Regions from separate parts of the Saccharospirillum sp. genome, predicted to be linked through region 3. Evidence: predicted binding sites of a transcription regulator. Region 3 holds the regulator's gene; each other region holds the start of a gene.
What was found. The regulator LexA, encoded in region 3, represses DNA repair genes until DNA is damaged. The targets are predictions, from matches to a motif close to TACTGTNTANNTANACAGTA.
Positions count from the first base shown of each region.

Region 1 (4,179 bases), on a different contig from region 3:
AAATATCAGTGTCTCCGAAGATACATATCCCTGGATATTCCCAGTATCAGCGTCGCACTCACTGTATTCAATGTGATCATGTTCACAAAGATAGTGCTTAAGGCTGTACTGAGACTCGGCACAATTAATCATTCAATGAAACAGTCAAATCTCTTGGCAATTGTTAGCTTCGGTGTTACTTCGCCGATGTGCTCATTCACGCAGTATTCAAGTGGTTCTAGGGCCTGTATATTTGGAGAACAAACGAATCTCCACCCATGTTTGAACTTGCACGAACTAGAAACCGTAAGCCAGATGAATACGCTGTAGACTAGCTACCGCCCGGCCGGTTACAGGGCACACCAAGGCGAAAAACGTTGTTTCGTCACCTTCTCACTCTGTGATGAAGTTGGCAAGTATTTATTGACTGGGAGTCTGCCGGACTTAGGATGAATTGGCTGCGGAAGCGGGACGACGGTCCAAATATCCGCAAATTTCGAGCACATAGACCCACTATGCACACGAAATTTGCGAACATTTGGCCTCGCCGTCTCACTCCCTCGCTTCATCCCCCTAAGTCCGACAGACTTCTAGGGGTGTCACATCTGTCCGCTTTTTGGGGTTGGGCAGTGATTTGTTTTGCTTCCTGTCACCCAGGGGGCTGGCTTCCTACGAATTGGGGCGGCATGTAGTGGCCTTTTTGGCTGTCTTCCTTGGTTTTCGCTTTCTACCAAAACCCTTGCCCGGCTTTTTACCCAGCCCGGCCAACCCTGTAGGCACAACCGTCCGCAATTGCCCGCATAACTCACCCAGCCCCACTTCAAGAGGCCCCATCAAATCCTCATAGCGGGCTTTTTTGCCTGCGATATCACCTAATACCGACTCCCACCGGGCCGTTAGGTCTGGCTGGGTAATTCGCTCGGGTAGGGCGTGTATCAGGGTTTTGCCCGCCTGGGTTGCATGAATGTTCTTGCCCTGGCGTTGCAGGAAGCCGCGTTTGAACAGTAGCTCGATAATGCCTGCCCGGGTGGCTTCAGTGCCCAGGCCGTCGGTTTCTTTTAGGATGCTTTTCAGCGAGGCATCGCTGACGAAGCGGCTGATGCCGGTCATGGCGGCGAGTAGGGTGGCTTCGGTGAAGGGTTTTGGGGGTGTGGTGTGTTTTTCCTGGCAGTTGGCCTGTAGGGATTGCAGTGGCTGGCCTTCTTTCAGGGGTGGCAGGGGCGGGGCTGTTGTTGAATCAGTCGTTGCGTCGTCTTTGTTGCGGGCGCTGGGGAACAGGGCTTTCCAGCCCAGGTCGTGGGTGTCGGTCTGGCTGGCGCGGAACAGGCCGTTTTCTATGGTGACTTCTACTTTGGTGTCTAGCTTTTTCCACACGGGCATGAACTGGGCGAGGTAGTTGCGGCAGACCAGGCTGTAGACCTTGAGTTCATCGGCATTCAGGCGGGTCAGGTTGCGTTGTGTGGGGATGATGGCGTGGTGGGCACCTACTTTGGCGTCGTTCCAGGCTTTGCTTTTCTGTTTCAGGTTCAGGCGGCCGCCGGTGTCGCTGAAGCCGGTGTGGTTCAGATTGCTCAGGCTGGGTTCAATCGCTTTGGTCACCGCGGTTGCTTCGGCAAAGTGCTCTGCGGGCAGGTGGCGGCTGTCGGAGCGTGGGTAGGTAATGGCCTTGTGGGTCTCATAGAGTGACTGGGCAGTGTCGAGTACCTGTTGGGCGCTCATGCCGAAGGCGCGGTTGGCGTCCATTTGCAGGCTGGAGAGGCTGTGTGGCAATGGTGCGGGCTGGTTAATGGCTTTCTGTTCCAGCCGGGTGACGCTGGCTGGTTTGAAGCTGACGCGCTGCACTACGTTTTGCGCTAATGGCAACGAAAGGTTGCGGCCCTGGTCATCCAGCCAGGGCTCGCAGGCTTCGCTGGGAATCCATTTGGCGTTGAAGCGCTCACCCTGGTCGGTTTCCAGCAAGGCGATGACCTCGTAATAGGGCTTGCTAACAAAGGCCTCGATGCTGTCGTCCCGACCGACCACCAGCCCCAGCACCGGTGTCTGCACCCGACCAATCGATAACACACCCTGGTAGCCAGCCACCTTGCCTTGCAACGTCATCGCCCGGGTCAGGTTAATGCCATACAGCCAGTCAGCGCGGGAGCGGGCGAGGGCAGAGGTTGAAAGCGGTTGGAAGTCGGCATTGGGCTTTAGCTGGCGTAACGATCGTTCGACCGCCGCCTGGTTCAAATCGGCAATCAGCAGGCGCTGGGTGGCGGCTTTTTTGGCTTTGGGTACTTTCAAGTAAGCAATCACTTCATCGACCAGTAACTGGCCTTCACGGTCCGGGTCGCCGGCGTGTACCAGTTGGTCGGCTTCTTTAACCAGCTTGCGCAGCACGCTTAGCTGGCCGGCAACCTGCTTGCGCGGTACCCATTGCCATTGCCGGGGAATAATCGGCAGGTGGTCGTGGCTCCAGCGTTTAAAGGCCGGGTCGTAGGCATCCGGGTCGGCCTGCTCCAACAGGTGGCCGATGCACCAGCTCACTACATCGCCACTGGCAAAGCGGATGCAGCCGGTTTCTTTCTTGCCGCTGCCGGGCAGGGCATCGGCAATGGCGCGGGCGAGGCTGGGTTTTTCGGCAATGAAGAGGCGCATGGTATTAAATCGATAAGTATGGATGGATATACAGTAATCTGCTGAGCGCTGAGGATCAAGGTTTTGAGCTGTGAGCTTCGAGCTAAGAGCTATTAGTTTCTAGTCTGCACTGTTTCCGACCAAACGAGTGCTGGCTGCCGGGTAGGCCTGGTCGGGGAAGTTCGCAGCATGGATGCTGCGATCTAGGCTCCATGGATGGATCTACGCCGACCCTGACCAGGCCTACCCGGTGGCCAGCACGGATTCTCGGCACCAAACCCCACCCACGCCTTACCCGCCAGCGATGAACCCGCTATAATGCCCGCCTTTGGGTTGCTGCGTGCAACCCGGCCTGATTTTTTTTGCCGACCCGGGAGCTCCCTTTTTCATGAGTGACAAGCCGTCCAACTTTCTCGCCACCATCATTGAGGATGATCTGGCCCAGGGTAAGCACGATAAAATCGTGACTCGCTTCCCGCCAGAGCCCAATGGCTATCTGCACATCGGCCATGCGAAATCCATCTGCGTGAACTTTGGCCTGGCCGAGCAATTCGGCGGTGTCTGCAACCTGCGGTTTGATGACACCAACCCGGAGAAAGAAGAGCAGGAATATATTGATTCGATCAAGGCCGACATCAACTGGCTCGGGTTTCAGTGGAACGAGACCGAAAAATACACCTCGAACTACTTCGGAACCCTTTATGAGTACGCCGTGCACCTGATTAAAAACGGCGATGCCTACGTGTGTGATCTCTCCGGTGACCAGGCGCGGGAATACCGGGGCACGCTCACCGAACCCGGCAAGAACAGCCCGTACCGGGACAGAAGCGTCGACGAAAACCTGGCCCTGTTCGAGAAAATGCGCAACGGCGAGTTCGACGAAGGCGCCTGTGCCCTGCGCGCGAAAATCGATATGGCCGCGCCGAACATGAACCTGCGCGACCCGATTCTTTACCGCATTCGCAAGAAAGCGCATCACCAGACCGGCAACACCTGGTGCATCTACCCAAGTTACGACTTCGCCCACGGCCAGTCCGACGCGATCGAGGGCGTTACGCACTCCATCTGTACCCTGGAATTTGAAGACCACCGGCCGCTATACGACTGGTTCATCAGCAAATTGCCAGTGCCCGCCGTGCCGCGCCAGTATGAATTTGCCCGCTTGAACGTGAACTACACCATTACCTCTAAGCGCAAACTCAAGCGCCTGGTGGACGAAAACGTAGTCGCGGGGTGGGACGACCCGCGCATGCCGACCATCAGTGGCATGCGTCGGCGGGGTGTCACGCCCACGTCGCTGCGGCATTTCTCCGATATGGTCGGTACCAGCCGCGCCGGTGGCGTGGTGGACCTGGGCATGCTCGACTTCGCCATCCGGGAAGACCTGAACGACAACGCGCCGCGCGCCATGGCCGTGTTGGACCCGCTGAAAGTGGTGTTCACGAACTTGCCGGAAGGGCATCGGGAAGTGTTCACCGCACCGGGTCACCCGAACCGGGAAGACCTGGGCGAGCGCGAACTGCCGTTCACCCGCGAAATTTACATCGACCGGTCCGACTTCAATGAAGACAGCAGCCTGTCGCG
Region 1 is NZ_JBBECH010000089.1:6,125-10,303, forward strand. Features, by position in the region: gene WEB54_RS16510 (DNA topoisomerase III) at 649-2,616, opposite strand; gene WEB54_RS16515 (glutamine--tRNA ligase/YqeY domain fusion protein) at 2,984-4,179, shown strand, end outside.
Region 1: a site for LexA is predicted at 2,633-2,652, ahead of WEB54_RS16510 (DNA topoisomerase III). Genes of this name have one in related genera too.

Region 2 (4,179 bases), on a different contig from region 3:
TCGAATTCATCGGCCTGGCTATCGCCTGCGTCGAGTGAGGCTTCGCCAAGAAACTGAGCGAGTAACGCGACCGGGGTGTCGGCTTCGTCGTTACCGGCGAAGCTCTGCGCGGCGGAGACCAGTTCCTGCAGGTTTTCGACCCGGGCCCGGCCCTTCTCGCCTTTTTCTTTTTCGTGGTGTTCAATCAGCCCGGAGGCTGCGGTTACGTCTTTGACCATGTCGCCAAGTTCTTCTTTGTCGGCGACAATTTTTTTGAGGTCGGCGATCAGCAACATGAAGTCTTCGAGGGCATTGGCCGCACGCTTGGGCAGCACCGAGTTTTCCAGTGCCGACAGGCAGGCTTCCCACAGCGAGTACCCCTGATCCCGGGCGATCACGCGCAGCGTTTCGATGGTTTTATTGCCAATGCCGCGCGTTGGTACGTTGATGATGCGTTCAATTGCCGCGTCGTCTTGACGGTTCAGGATCAGCCGCAAATAAGCCACGGCATTTTTGACCTCCAGCCGCTCGTAGAAGCGCTGCCCACCGTAAATGCGGTAGGGTATCTGGCTGTGAATCAGCGCTTCTTCCAGCACCCGGCTTTGCGCGTTGGAGCGGTACAGCATGGCGATGGTGTTGGCATTGGTGCCGCCTTCCATCAGGCGGTTGATTTCGTCGGCGATGTAACGCGCTTCGTCTTGCTCGTTAAAGGCTGCATACAGCCGGATCGGGTCGCCCCGGTCGCCCTCGGTCCAGAGGCTTTTGCCGAGCCGGGCCGGGTTGTTGGCGATAACGGCGTTGGCGGCGTCCAGAATGGTGGCGGTGGAACGGTAGTTTTGTTCCAGTCGCACCAGGTGAGTGCCGGGGAAATCCTGATTAAACGTCTGAATGGTTTCGACTTTGGCACCACGCCAGCCGTAAATCGACTGGTCGTCGTCACCGACGATGGTGAGGCTGAGTTTGTCGCCGGCCAGCACGCGCAGCCAGGCGTATTGAATGGTGTTGATGTCCTGAAATTCGTCGACCAGCAAGTGGGTAAAACGCTGCTGGTAATTCGCGAGCAACTCAGGGTTGTTGAGCCAGAGCTCGTGAGCGCGCAACAGCAGTTCGCCAAAGTCGACCAGGCCACTGCGCTGGCAGATTTCTTCGTAACGCACGTAGATGTTTTTTAACGTTTCCTGATACCAGTCGCCGTGGGTCTGTATAAACTCGGCACGAAGGCCTTGGTCTTTCTGGCCGTTGATGAACCACTGCACCTGCTTGGGTTGAACGCGATCGTCGGTGATGCCCAGATCGACCAACAAGCGTTTGACCAGCCGCAACTGATCGTCGCTGTCCATTACCTGAAAGTTGTCGGGCAGGTTGGCCAGTTTGTTGTGGTGCTTTAGCAGGCGGTGCGCCAGGCCGTGAAAGGTACCGATCCAGAGTGTATTGGAGGGAGTCTCCAGCAATTCCTCAACCCGGCTGCGCATTTCCCGGGCGGCTTTGTTGGTGAAGGTCACGGCCAGCACGCTGTAAGGCGAGGCCAGGCCCGCGGCAATCAGCCAGCCGATGCGGTGTGTCAGTACCCGGGTCTTGCCACTGCCAGCACCCGCCAGCACCAGTAAATGCTGGGCATCGCTTTCTACGGCCTGGCGTTGTTCGGGGTTGAGTTGGTCTAGCAGGGCATTCAGGCTCATCGGTAAGTTCACTGTACAAAAAAACAGGGGTAGTGTACCAGAAGGCATCCGCCTTTGTGGATGGGCGGGTTGCGCATTAATCTTCAGTCGAAGACCCGGGCCTTTCAGGCCGTTTGCCCTGCGGCCTTTGTGGACTGGTCTATACTCCAGCCCAAATCAACCGGGATTGAACATACCATTGGCCAGACACTCTTTTCGTCAGGAACGCCAACGCCAGGTGTTGCGCCACAGTAACTTGTTGTGGGTGTCCTCCCTGGCCCTGGGTCTGGTGTGCACGACCGTGCATCCTGGTCGGCCGGACGCGTTGGTCGTCGCCGGATTGGTGGCGGTGCTGGCGCTGGCAGGCTTGGCGGTGTCTCGTTTTGGCCTTGTCTGGCAAGACCGGTATCCGCGCTTCCGGGCCATGCCCGCTGTGGTGGTGGTGACCGTGCTGCAATCCTCGGTGTGGGGTTATGAAGCGCATTACGGTGGGCTGTGTCTGACACTGTCGATCGCCTATGTCGGGCTCGCGGCCATCGCGCTTTATGCCTACTGGCGGGCGTTACTGGCCGCCTGGGGGCCGGTTATGATGCTGCCGATTTTTGTTGGCCCGCCGCTGCCTGCCGAGACCCTGATCGATGTGCATCTGCCACTGATGAGTCTGGTGCTGCTTGGGGCCTGGCAGGGGCATTTGATGGCGCGCCGGGCCACGCGACGAGCCCTGGTCAACAAACGCCTGAACGCACTGCTGGTACGCAACCGGGATCGGCTCGAAGCCACCGTTCAGGAGCGCACCCGGGCGCTGAACCGGAGCAACGAACGCTTGCAGGAAGAGGTGGTACTGCGCAAGCAGGTTAATCAGTCGCTGATCAAACACGAAGAGCAGATGAATCTGGCCATGACTGCCAGCGGCATTGGATTTTGGGATTGGGACATCACCGCCCGGCGGGTCTATCACTCCGACCAGCACCGGTTTTTTGGCCAGGTGACTAAAGCCGAGGACGGGGGGGATCTGATTGATAAGGTGCATCCGGAGGACCGCGGCCGGGTCAAGCGCGCCCTGTCCGCTCACCTGACCCGGCGCAGCGACTTTTACCATGCCCGCTACCGCCTGCTGACCGGCGATGACACCGAACCGGTTTGGCTCGAAGACAGTGGCAAGGTGATTGAGCGTTCCCCAACTGGCCAGGCGGTGCGCATGGTCGGTACCCGGCGGGACATCAGCGCCGACATGCGCCAGCGCGAAGAGCTGAGCTTATCGGCATCGCTGTTTAACAACAGCTCCGATGGGGTCTTCGTGCTCGGCCGGGACCAGTGCTTTCGAACGGCCAACCGGATGTTCAGCCAGATTGTGGGGATGCAGAAAAGCCAGTTACTGGGGCGCGACCTGTTCTCGGTGATGCCCACGCATCAATCTCAGCACATTGCCAAGGCATTGTTCAACAACGGTCGCTGGCACGGCGATCTAGTGATCAGAATTGGCGGGTCACGGCGCATCCAGGTGCTGCTGACGCTCACTGCGGTGCGCAGTAAAGACCGCAGCATCAGCCACTTTCTCGGCATCTGTCAGGATTTGTCGCAGCGTTATAATGGCCTCATTCCAACCGACAAAGACGCCTACGACGCATTGACGGGCGTCTATAACCGGCGTTTTTTCCAGGAGTTGTTGGCCGGATTCCACCAGCACGACCCGCTGTTGCCGGACCACTACGCCATCGCCATTCTGAACCTGGATGACTTTGCTGCCCTGAACCGCCACGTGGGTACCACGGTGGGTGATCAGTTGCTGCGCGATGTTGCGGCGCGGCTGACCAACCAGAACGACCCGCTGCGTTGGGTGGCCCGGCTTGGCGGCGATCGGTTTGGACTGTTTCTCGAATACGAAGGCGACCGGTGCAGCTTGGAAGAGTGCCTGACGACTCTGCTGGAGGAAGTGGCCCGGCCGATGCTGATTGACGATCAGGTAGTATCGCTGACCGCCAGCATCGGGGTTTGCAGAGTACAGTCCGACAACATCGATACCCTGCTGACGCTGGCGCAACAGGCGATGATTCAGGCCAGTGCCACCGGTGGTAATGGCATCAATTACCATGCCGCCTACCCGCCCGGGCTGCCACAGCTGAGCGAAGCCTGGGCCCTGGAACTCAGGGAAGCACTGGCCGGGCAGGTGCTGCACCTCGAATTCTGGCCGCGTACGCGTTTGGTGGGTGGGCGCCTGGAAGGGGTCGATGCCCGGGTGATCTGGCATCACCCGGTGTATGGTCGGCTCGAATCGGAGGTGTTGTTGTCGATGGCCAGCTCCGTTGGGATGGGCCCGGCGTTGCAACGCTGGTGTCTCCAACAGAGCTGCACTGAGGCAGTGCGCTGGCAGCGTGAGGGTTGCGAAACAGTGCGTCTGTCACTGCGTCTGGCTTCGAACCAGCTCGATGATGAAAACTTTGTCGAGCAGGTGGCCGCGATGCTGGCTCATACTGGCCTTGCCAGCGATGCGCTCGAACTGGTGGTGACCGAAAGCCAGTTGATGGCCGATGTAACCCACATT
Region 2 is NZ_JBBECH010000078.1:59,039-63,217, reverse strand. Features, by position in the region: gene uvrD (DNA helicase II) at 1-1,658, opposite strand, end outside; gene WEB54_RS14580 (EAL domain-containing protein) at 1,837-4,179, shown strand, end outside.
Region 2: a site for LexA is predicted at 1,668-1,687, ahead of uvrD (DNA helicase II). Genes of this name have one in related genera too.

Region 3 (4,179 bases):
ATTTTTAAATCTCCCGGGAGCACATCCATGGGCAAACCCTGGCAAGTTTCGCGAGACCATTCCAGAGATGTTGTTTTTGCTTCCTTTTTAAACGAACCACTACTAATTTGTATTCTTTTCTTTACGGGTTGTATTTTATTCTTTACTTACTTATTATTCATCAATGGTCAGGACAGCCCCAACCGAGCTTCCACTCACTGGTGACCTGGCAAGACCCCTATTCTGGAATGAGCCATCAAAGAGAGCCTTAGCGTTATCATGCAAGCATTAGCGAACTTAAACGTAGAAAGCCAGGAAATTCTGCTCACACCGGATGCCCTGAAAGCCGACATTCCGGTAACAGAAGACGCCGCCCGCGTCATTAACGAAGGCCGCGATGCGGTGCGCAACATTCTCGATCGCAAAGACCCGCGCATCATCGTTGTCATCGGCCCCTGCTCCATCCACGACCCGGCCATGGCCATTGACTACGCCAAACGCCTTAAATCGTTAAGCGAAGAAGTCAGTGAGTCCATGCTGATTGTCATGCGCGTGTATTTTGAAAAACCCCGCACGACAACTGGCTGGAAAGGCCTGATCAACGATCCCTACCTGAACGATTCCTTTAAAATTGAAGATGGCCTTCACATTGGCCGCACACTGTTAATGGACATTGCTCATCTGGGCCTGCCAACGGCAACCGAAGCACTGGATCCGATCTCACCGCAATACCTTCAGGACCTGATCAGCTGGTCAGCCGTCGGTGCGCGCACAACGGAAAGCCAGACACACCGCGAAATGGCCAGCGGCCTGTCTTCCGCTGTGGGCTTCAAAAATGGCACCGATGGCAGCCTGGATGTTGCCATCAATGCGCTGAAATCAGTTTCTTCGCCACACCGGTTCCTGGGCATCAATCAGGAAGGCCAGGTAGCGATCATACATACCAAGGGCAATGCCTACGGCCATGTTGTGTTACGTGGCGGCAATGGTAAACCAAATTACGACTCAGTCAGTGTCGCACAATGCGAAGCCACTTTGCGTAAGGCCGGGGTACCCACCAACATCATGGTGGACTGTTCGCACGCCAATTCCAATAAAGATCACGCCTTGCAACCTCTGGTTGCCGACAACGTTGCCAACCAGATTCTGGAGGGCAATCAGTCCATCATCGGGTTGATGATCGAAAGCAACCTGGAGGAAGGTAACCAGAGCATTCCGGACGACTTGTCGCAGTTGAAACCGGGTGTATCCGTAACCGATGCCTGCATCAGTTGGGCAACCACCGAGAACCTGTTGAGATCCATGCATGCCAAGCTGAAAGACGTACTGCCGGGCCGCACCGGCGCCTGAGGGACCGTTCACCGGATCCGGGTCTCACCAAACCCGTGACCCGGCTAAACACAGAGCCGCTACCCGGTTCGTTCCTGTGACATCACTGCCCGAGTGGGACTAATGGTTGGCAACAGCGTCAGCCAGTCCCGGGCGCTGGCCCCGAGTATGATCCTCGCAGGATCCAACCCCAGTCGTTTAAGTGCGGGATCCGCCTGAGGTGATGAGGACACCCAATAGAGACGGGCCTCTACTGCTTTCAGCCTGGGTTTTATCAATGCCTGATCGTAGGCCCGCCAACGTCCGAACCAACCCTGACGCCGCAACAAATGCCGAAACAAGGTTACGGGCTCACGCTCTTCACTCCCCTCCTGGCGATACCAGCGTCGCCAACCAAGACGTAACCGGTGCCAGGTTTTAACACCGGGCAACCAGAACACCCGGCGAGGACAGATTGGTGCCGCATTCAGAAGCACAACATTGGCCGCGTATTGGCGCACGACCGCATGTTGTAACACCATTTCACAGCCAAACCCCTGACTGATCAGCGTTGGTAACTGGGCGGTTTTTTCTTCAATGAACTGAATGGCCGGTGGCAAATCATACTCGGCCATGACTTCCAGAGTATTGAGCGCAGGCCTCTGATTGCGGGAAGACAAGCCATGACCGCGCCAGTCCATCAGCCAGACATCGTATCCTGCCCGGACCAGGGCGCCAGCAACCCCGCCAACGCCGTAATCGAGCCATTGCCAGTGATTAGAGAAGGCATCGTGCACCAGCAGGACCGGATGGCCACGCGATATTTGCTCGGAATGCAGCCGAACCAGGGCAATCTCTACCGTATTGTCGGTGCTGGTGTTGGGCTTGAGCGAATAAACATCTTCATAAATGCCCTCTTTGTATTCCGCGCTCAACAACGCGACCGGGAAGTATTGACTGCTACTTTTCAAACCAGAGAATCCTTTACAGCGATTACAGGCTGTATATAATCACAGCTACTGTATAAAAAAACAGGGCGACATTATGTTTAAACTGACGGCTCGTCAACAACAAGTTCTCGACCTCGTAAAAGACCACATGCTGGAAACCGGCTACCCTCCTACCCGGGCAGAGATTGCCAGCCAATTGGGTTTCCGCTCCCCCAATGCCGCTGAAGAGCACCTCAAGGCACTGGCGCGAAAGGGAGCCATCGAAATCATTCCTGGCGCATCGCGTGGCATTCGCCTTCCCGAAGAGCCTGAATCCGGTCTTCCGGTTGTGGGTCGTGTCGCAGCTGGCGAGCCCATTCTGGCTCAGGAGCAAATTGAAGAATTCCTGAGTCTCCCGTCTACCCTGTTCAGCCCCAAAGCCGACTTTTTACTGCAGGTTCAGGGATTAAGCATGAAAAATATGGGCATTCTGGAAGACGACCTCATCGCCGTCCATAAAACCGACCAGGTGCGCAATGGCGATGTCGTCGTAGCCAGGGTGGGCGACGATGTTACCGTTAAACGCTACGAGCGCGAAGGTCAGATTGTCACGCTTTACCCGGAAAATGAAGACTTTGAACCGATCAAAGTTGATTTAACCCAACAGGACTTCGCCATCGAAGGCTTGTATGTGGGCGTTATTCGGCGTTCGCTGCACTAAAACAAGCGCTGCAACACACAACACTACCCAACGAACTGGCTGGCTCTCAGCTATTTTTACCAGCCAGTTCGAGCCACAAGGGTGATTTCCCGGCTGCTTTTTCGATAACAGCCAACATCTCACGATGCGCGACCTGCTCTTCCGCAGTCGGTTGCACACGCTTGAGTGACTGGTTTGATGCAATAACAGCGCTGGCATCAAAACTCACTTGTTCCGTACTGTTCTCTTCTTCATCATCCAGTATCAGCGCGGTTTGCCCACCGGTCATCAGCAAATAAACATCAGCCAGAATTTCCGAGTCGAGCAAGGCTCCGTGCAAGGTGCGGTGTGAATTATCGATGCCATACCGCTTACACAGCGCATCCAGCGAAGCTTTAGCACCTGGGTGTTTTTCGCGCGCCAGTTTCAGCGTATCAAGAACACCACATACCTCTTTAAGCTGACCAAACTGAGTAAAGCCCTCATCGGCGAGGCGGTTAAACTCCATCTGTAAGAAGCCCATATCAAAGGCGGAATTGTGTATTACCAGCTCTGCACCGCTGACGTAATCCCAGAAAGACTGGGCAATGTCCCGGAACTTGGGCGCGTCTTTTACCTTGTTGTTATCAATCCCGTGTACCGCTATCACTTCTTCGGGAATATCGCGCTCAGGATTGATGTAGTAATGAAAATGTCGACCGGTCAGCTTTCGATCCACCAGCTCCACGCACCCGACTTCCACAATACGATCACCTTTGTTGGGGCTTAAACCCGTGGTTTCGGTATCCAGTACGATTTGTCTCATCTTGCTAAAGATCTCATCCAGTCATGTTCTGATTAAGGTTGCATACGCCAGGGCCGAACGCGTTTAAACCCGGGTGCTGCGATGATCAATACCCATATTTGCCAGCGCATCGGCCCGCTCGTTCCCGGGGTGTCCGGCATGGCCCTTGACCCAATGCCAGTTAACGCTGTGTCGCGCTATGCTCTCGTCCAGGCGTTGCCATAAATCCCGGTTTTTCACGTCTTTTTTGGCCGATGTTTTCCAGCCATTCTTTTTCCAGCCATGTATCCACTCGGTAATGCCCTTGCGGACATACTGTGAATCGGTGTAGAGATCGATCTGACAGGTTCGCTTAAGGGCTTCCAGTCCGGCAATAGCGGCCATCAATTCCATACGGTTGTTGGTGGTCTGGTCTTCACCGCCATACAGTTCCTTATGCTTGGACCCGTATTGCATAAGCACACCCCAGCCACCCGGAC
Region 3 is NZ_JBBECH010000026.1:59,775-63,953, reverse strand. Features, by position in the region: gene WEB54_RS03855 (3-deoxy-7-phosphoheptulonate synthase) at 259-1,329, shown strand; gene WEB54_RS03850 (alpha/beta hydrolase) at 1,389-2,258, opposite strand; gene lexA (transcriptional repressor LexA) at 2,332-2,937, shown strand; gene dnaQ (DNA polymerase III subunit epsilon) at 2,984-3,721, opposite strand; gene rnhA (ribonuclease HI) at 3,785-4,179, opposite strand, start outside.

Region 4 (4,179 bases), on a different contig from region 3:
GATTGTTTTTGGCGAACCAGGGTTTTGGTAATCCAGTCACCAATTTTTACGCTGCGCCGGGAGAATAAATCTTCTTCGGTAATGCCGTATTCGCGTTCCAGTGTCGCCAGGTATTCCATATAGGCATTGAATCCGGCTTCTTTTTTTAAAGCGCTTTCTTTTAGTCGAATCAGATTTTCGAGTTCAGATTCGTATTTCTGAATTTCAGCATCAATGCTTAAGGCGTCGATGCGAACAGCAGAGTGTGTTTGTGTCATAAGCTTCCAGTGTTCACGGTTGTCATTAAGAAAGTGACAGTGTTATGGGTTATCTGAACAGTATTCAGCTAACGTCATGGGTCGTCTTGTCGTTTAAACCCATAACGGTCGAGCAGTAGCCCACGGCCGCATTGTCAGCGGTATCTGGCATAGCACTGCTGTGTTCGGTCAGTCACGGGTCTTTTCGCAATCATTGGAATGGCTGAAAGTATCCGTTGCCAGAGCCAGATTGGATCACTACTTCTTATAAAGCTGTTTGGGCTACTGAAACGTTTTAGGGTAATGGTGCGGGAGCACCAACCCTTATTAGCGATTATGCCTGTTACGGCTACGTCACGAGTTTCAGAATGGCCACGTTATGGCTACCAACGTAAAGCAGCACGCAACCTGACCAAAATGGTAAAAAATCAGTATTTGAATAGCCAGGAAAATATTAGTCGATATCGACCAGGCTTTCAATTGCTGTTATGGAATAACCCGATTACAGGGAGCGAATAATATGACTGATTTTCCCGATGAGACTTAGGGTTTCGTGTTCGGGAATGACCAGGATGTCAAAATCCGGGTGTCGTGGTAATAATCTTGGGCTGGGGGCCAACTGCAGCTCCCGCACCATCAGTTCGCCGTTGTAGCCTGCCAGTACGATGTCTCCCTGGCTGGCTCTGGCACTTCGGTCGACGATCAGGGTGTCTCCGGCGATGATGCCAGCCTCAGCCATGGCCATGCTGTGCACCGATACCAGGATGCTGGTTTGCGGGTTGCGGATACACAGGCTGGCGAGATCGATACCCGGGATATCGTGGTCCAGGCCTTCGTCATCCTCTACAGACTGGCCTTCAACAAAGAGTGGCAGATTAAGTTGTGGACCTGTTTCGCAGCGACCGAGTAGTTGTACCGACATAACGACTCCTCCAAATACTGTTTATACATACAGTATGGTGGAAGCGTGTGGTTTTGCCAACTATCGGGCTATATTTTATGAAGACTGAACCGATTCGGCCCCCCGGAGCATGGCCCTGACCAGCTCTTCAGCATCGAATTTGGTTAGGGCTTCATTGGCAGCGCCCGGACTGTCAAGCACTGCTGATATCATGCGTTATCGGCCAGGGCTCACGAAACCAAAGTGTGGATTTGATCACCGATCAATAAGCCTGATCCCAGTGCTCCTGGTGGGAGGCATCAGGTACACCGGGTTATTTGACCGTTTATCATCGGTCATCAACCAGAAAAACCGTTAATGTCTTGGGGCCGTGGGCGCCGTAGACGAGCGTTTGCTCAATGTCTGCGGTCTTGGACGGGCCGGAAATCAGCAAGGTATTGGTCGGCATCGGGCCTGTCCAGTCTTCTTCTGTGATCAGTTGGTACCAGCTGCTGAACAGTCGGCTGACCGGTAATACAGCGATGTGCAGCGGCGGTGCCAGAGTCATTAGCCTGGGTTCCTCGCTGCCGGGAATTACCACCAGGGAGCCGGTGTCGGCCAGGCCTGCGTGGCAACCGGTAATGGCGGCGTCAGTCTGGTGAAACAGCTCGCTTTGCCAGGCTTCTATCGGCTGGTCATAGCCGTGAAAGTCGATGTCGGGAGCGCTGGCCACTAGGTCATCGCGCAGTGGCTGGCCGGGTGCGATCAGCACCCGTCGGGCATTCGCCTGTTGCAGTTGCTCCAGTACAGCAGCGGTCAGGCCAGCTTGGCTTACCCGAAGAACCTCGCCATGTACCGAGGCTTGCTGGGCGATAAACCGCTCAATGCCGTTTTTAAGCGACCAGCGACGGCTTTCCATGACACTGAAGTCGGGTTGGGTGGACGCAGGTAGCGGTGTCCGCTCACGCAATCGGTTTAAAATGGTCTGGCGGGCAGAAGGGGTCATGGCTGTTGTCTCCTTGAACGGGCATTCATAGCACTGTGCAACGTCGTTTTGGCCAGTTTTGGCGCGGTGCGATACCGTGTCCAGCCGCCCAGTCGTTTGGGGCTTAGAGCCCTTAGCTGACTGGCGAGGCGGGTAGTCTGCCGGTAGAGGCCGGGGTGGCGATGCACCACACGCCAGAATGTCCAGATCAGCGATTCCAGGCCAGACCGTTTGCTGCCATGGCCGGGAACAGTTGCAGGCCGGGTCTGATCACCATCGACGGCCTCGCGGCGCAGGCGCAGCAACAGGCTGGGCAGCGGAATGCGGACCGGGCAAACCTCACCACAGGAACCGCACAGTGAAGAGGCGCTGGCGAAATCCGGGGTGTGCTCCAGCCCCAGTAATTGGGGCATCAGTACCTGACCAATAGGCCCCGGGTAGGTAGTGCCATAGGCATGGCCACCAATGCGGGTATAAACCGGGCAGTGGTTCATGCAGGCACCGCAGCGAATGCACTGGAGGGTCTGGGCCAGTTCGTCGTCCTGATAGATATCGGAGCGGCCGTTGTCGACCAGCACCAGATGTACCGCTTCCGGTCCGTCTTTTTCATCGGGCTGACGCGGGCGGGATATCATATTGACGTAGGTGGTAATCGACTGGCCAGTGGCAGAACGGGTCAACAAACTCAACAAGGGCGCGACGTCAGTCAGGCTGGGGACGACCTTTTCGATCCCGGTCACGGCGATGTGGCAGGGTGGGGTAGTTGTAGTCAGTCGCCCATTGCCCTCGTTTTCAACCAGACAGAGGGTACCGCTGTCGGCAACCGCGAAATTGACACCGGAAATGCCAACATCGGCCTGCATGAACTTCTCACGCAATTGCTGGCGTGCCTGATCGGTGAGGTAGTGGGCGTCTTCTCGTTGCTCGACACCGGTCATGGTGTGCATTAATTCAGCAATTTCGGCAGTGTTCTTGTGAATTGCAGGCATGATGATGTGCGATGGCGTCTCTTTGGCCATTTGCACGATGTATTCACCGAGGTCCGATTCCAGCACGGTGTAACCGCGCTGCTCCAGATGCGCATTCAGTTCCATCTCTTCCGTAACCATCGACTTGCCCTTGATCACCGATTTGGCCTGACGTTGCTGGCAGATTTCGGTGATAACCCGGCAGGCTTCTTCACCGTCGCGCGCCCAGTGCACCTGAATACCGTTGGCCTGACACTGGCGTTCCAGTTGTTCCAGCAGGTCTGGCAATTGCCGCAGTGCCTGTTGGCGAATGGCTTGGCCCAGATCGCGCAGGGCTTCCAGGTCCCAGTCGGCAAAGGCGGCGCTTCGTTTGTGCATCAGGCCGGTCATGGCACGGTCGAAATTGCCACGCAGTTGGGTATTGGCCAGTGCAGATTTTACCTGCGGCTGAAAATTTATAGCGCTGTTGTGGCCCTGGTACGTCGTTTTGTGTTGATTCTCGCTCATCGGTCAGAACTCCCGATTCGGCTGAGTGCGTTGCCAGAGAAAACTGAGCAGATGCTCACCGGGCAGGGCGGTCTTTTGCTTTTCGGCGCAGCCCGTCAGGTTCATCAGGCAGCCGCAGTCAGTACTGAGAAAACGATCACAGCCGGTTTGCGCCAGCGCCGACACTTTGTCCTGCGCCATGGCACCGGAAATATCGGCATGACGCACCGCAAAGGAGCCGCCAAATCCACAGCACTCGGTGACCTTGGCAGGTTCAACCAGGGTGACATTGTTCAGTTGCTGCAACAGCGCCGGGCCGCTGTCTGCGACGCCCATCTCCCGGCGCGACGAGCACGAGGTGTGCAGCGCAACGGTGATCGGCTCGCCCGTATCAGCCAGTTTGACGTGGCAGACATTGACCAGAAAATCAGCCAGATCCCACACCCTGGCCGCCAGCTTTTCGGCACGTGCGGCGTCTTCTGTGCCGGCAAACAACTTGGGGTACTGGTGTCGCATCATGCCTGCGCAAGAGCCGGACGGCACCACGACCGGCCAGTTTTCGGGAAACAGATCCAATTGGGTTTGAGCCACCGCGCGGGCCTCGTCGCTGCGGCCTGAGGTGTA
Region 4 is NZ_JBBECH010000046.1:12,170-16,348, forward strand. Features, by position in the region: gene WEB54_RS07385 (hypothetical protein) at 1-257, opposite strand, end outside; gene WEB54_RS07390 (S24 family peptidase) at 739-1,158, opposite strand; gene WEB54_RS07395 (lactate utilization protein C) at 1,466-2,122, opposite strand; gene WEB54_RS07400 (LutB/LldF family L-lactate oxidation iron-sulfur protein) at 2,119-3,576, opposite strand; gene WEB54_RS07405 ((Fe-S)-binding protein) at 3,580-4,179, opposite strand, start outside.
Region 4: a site for LexA is predicted at 1,174-1,193, ahead of WEB54_RS07390 (S24 family peptidase). Genes of this name have one in related genera too.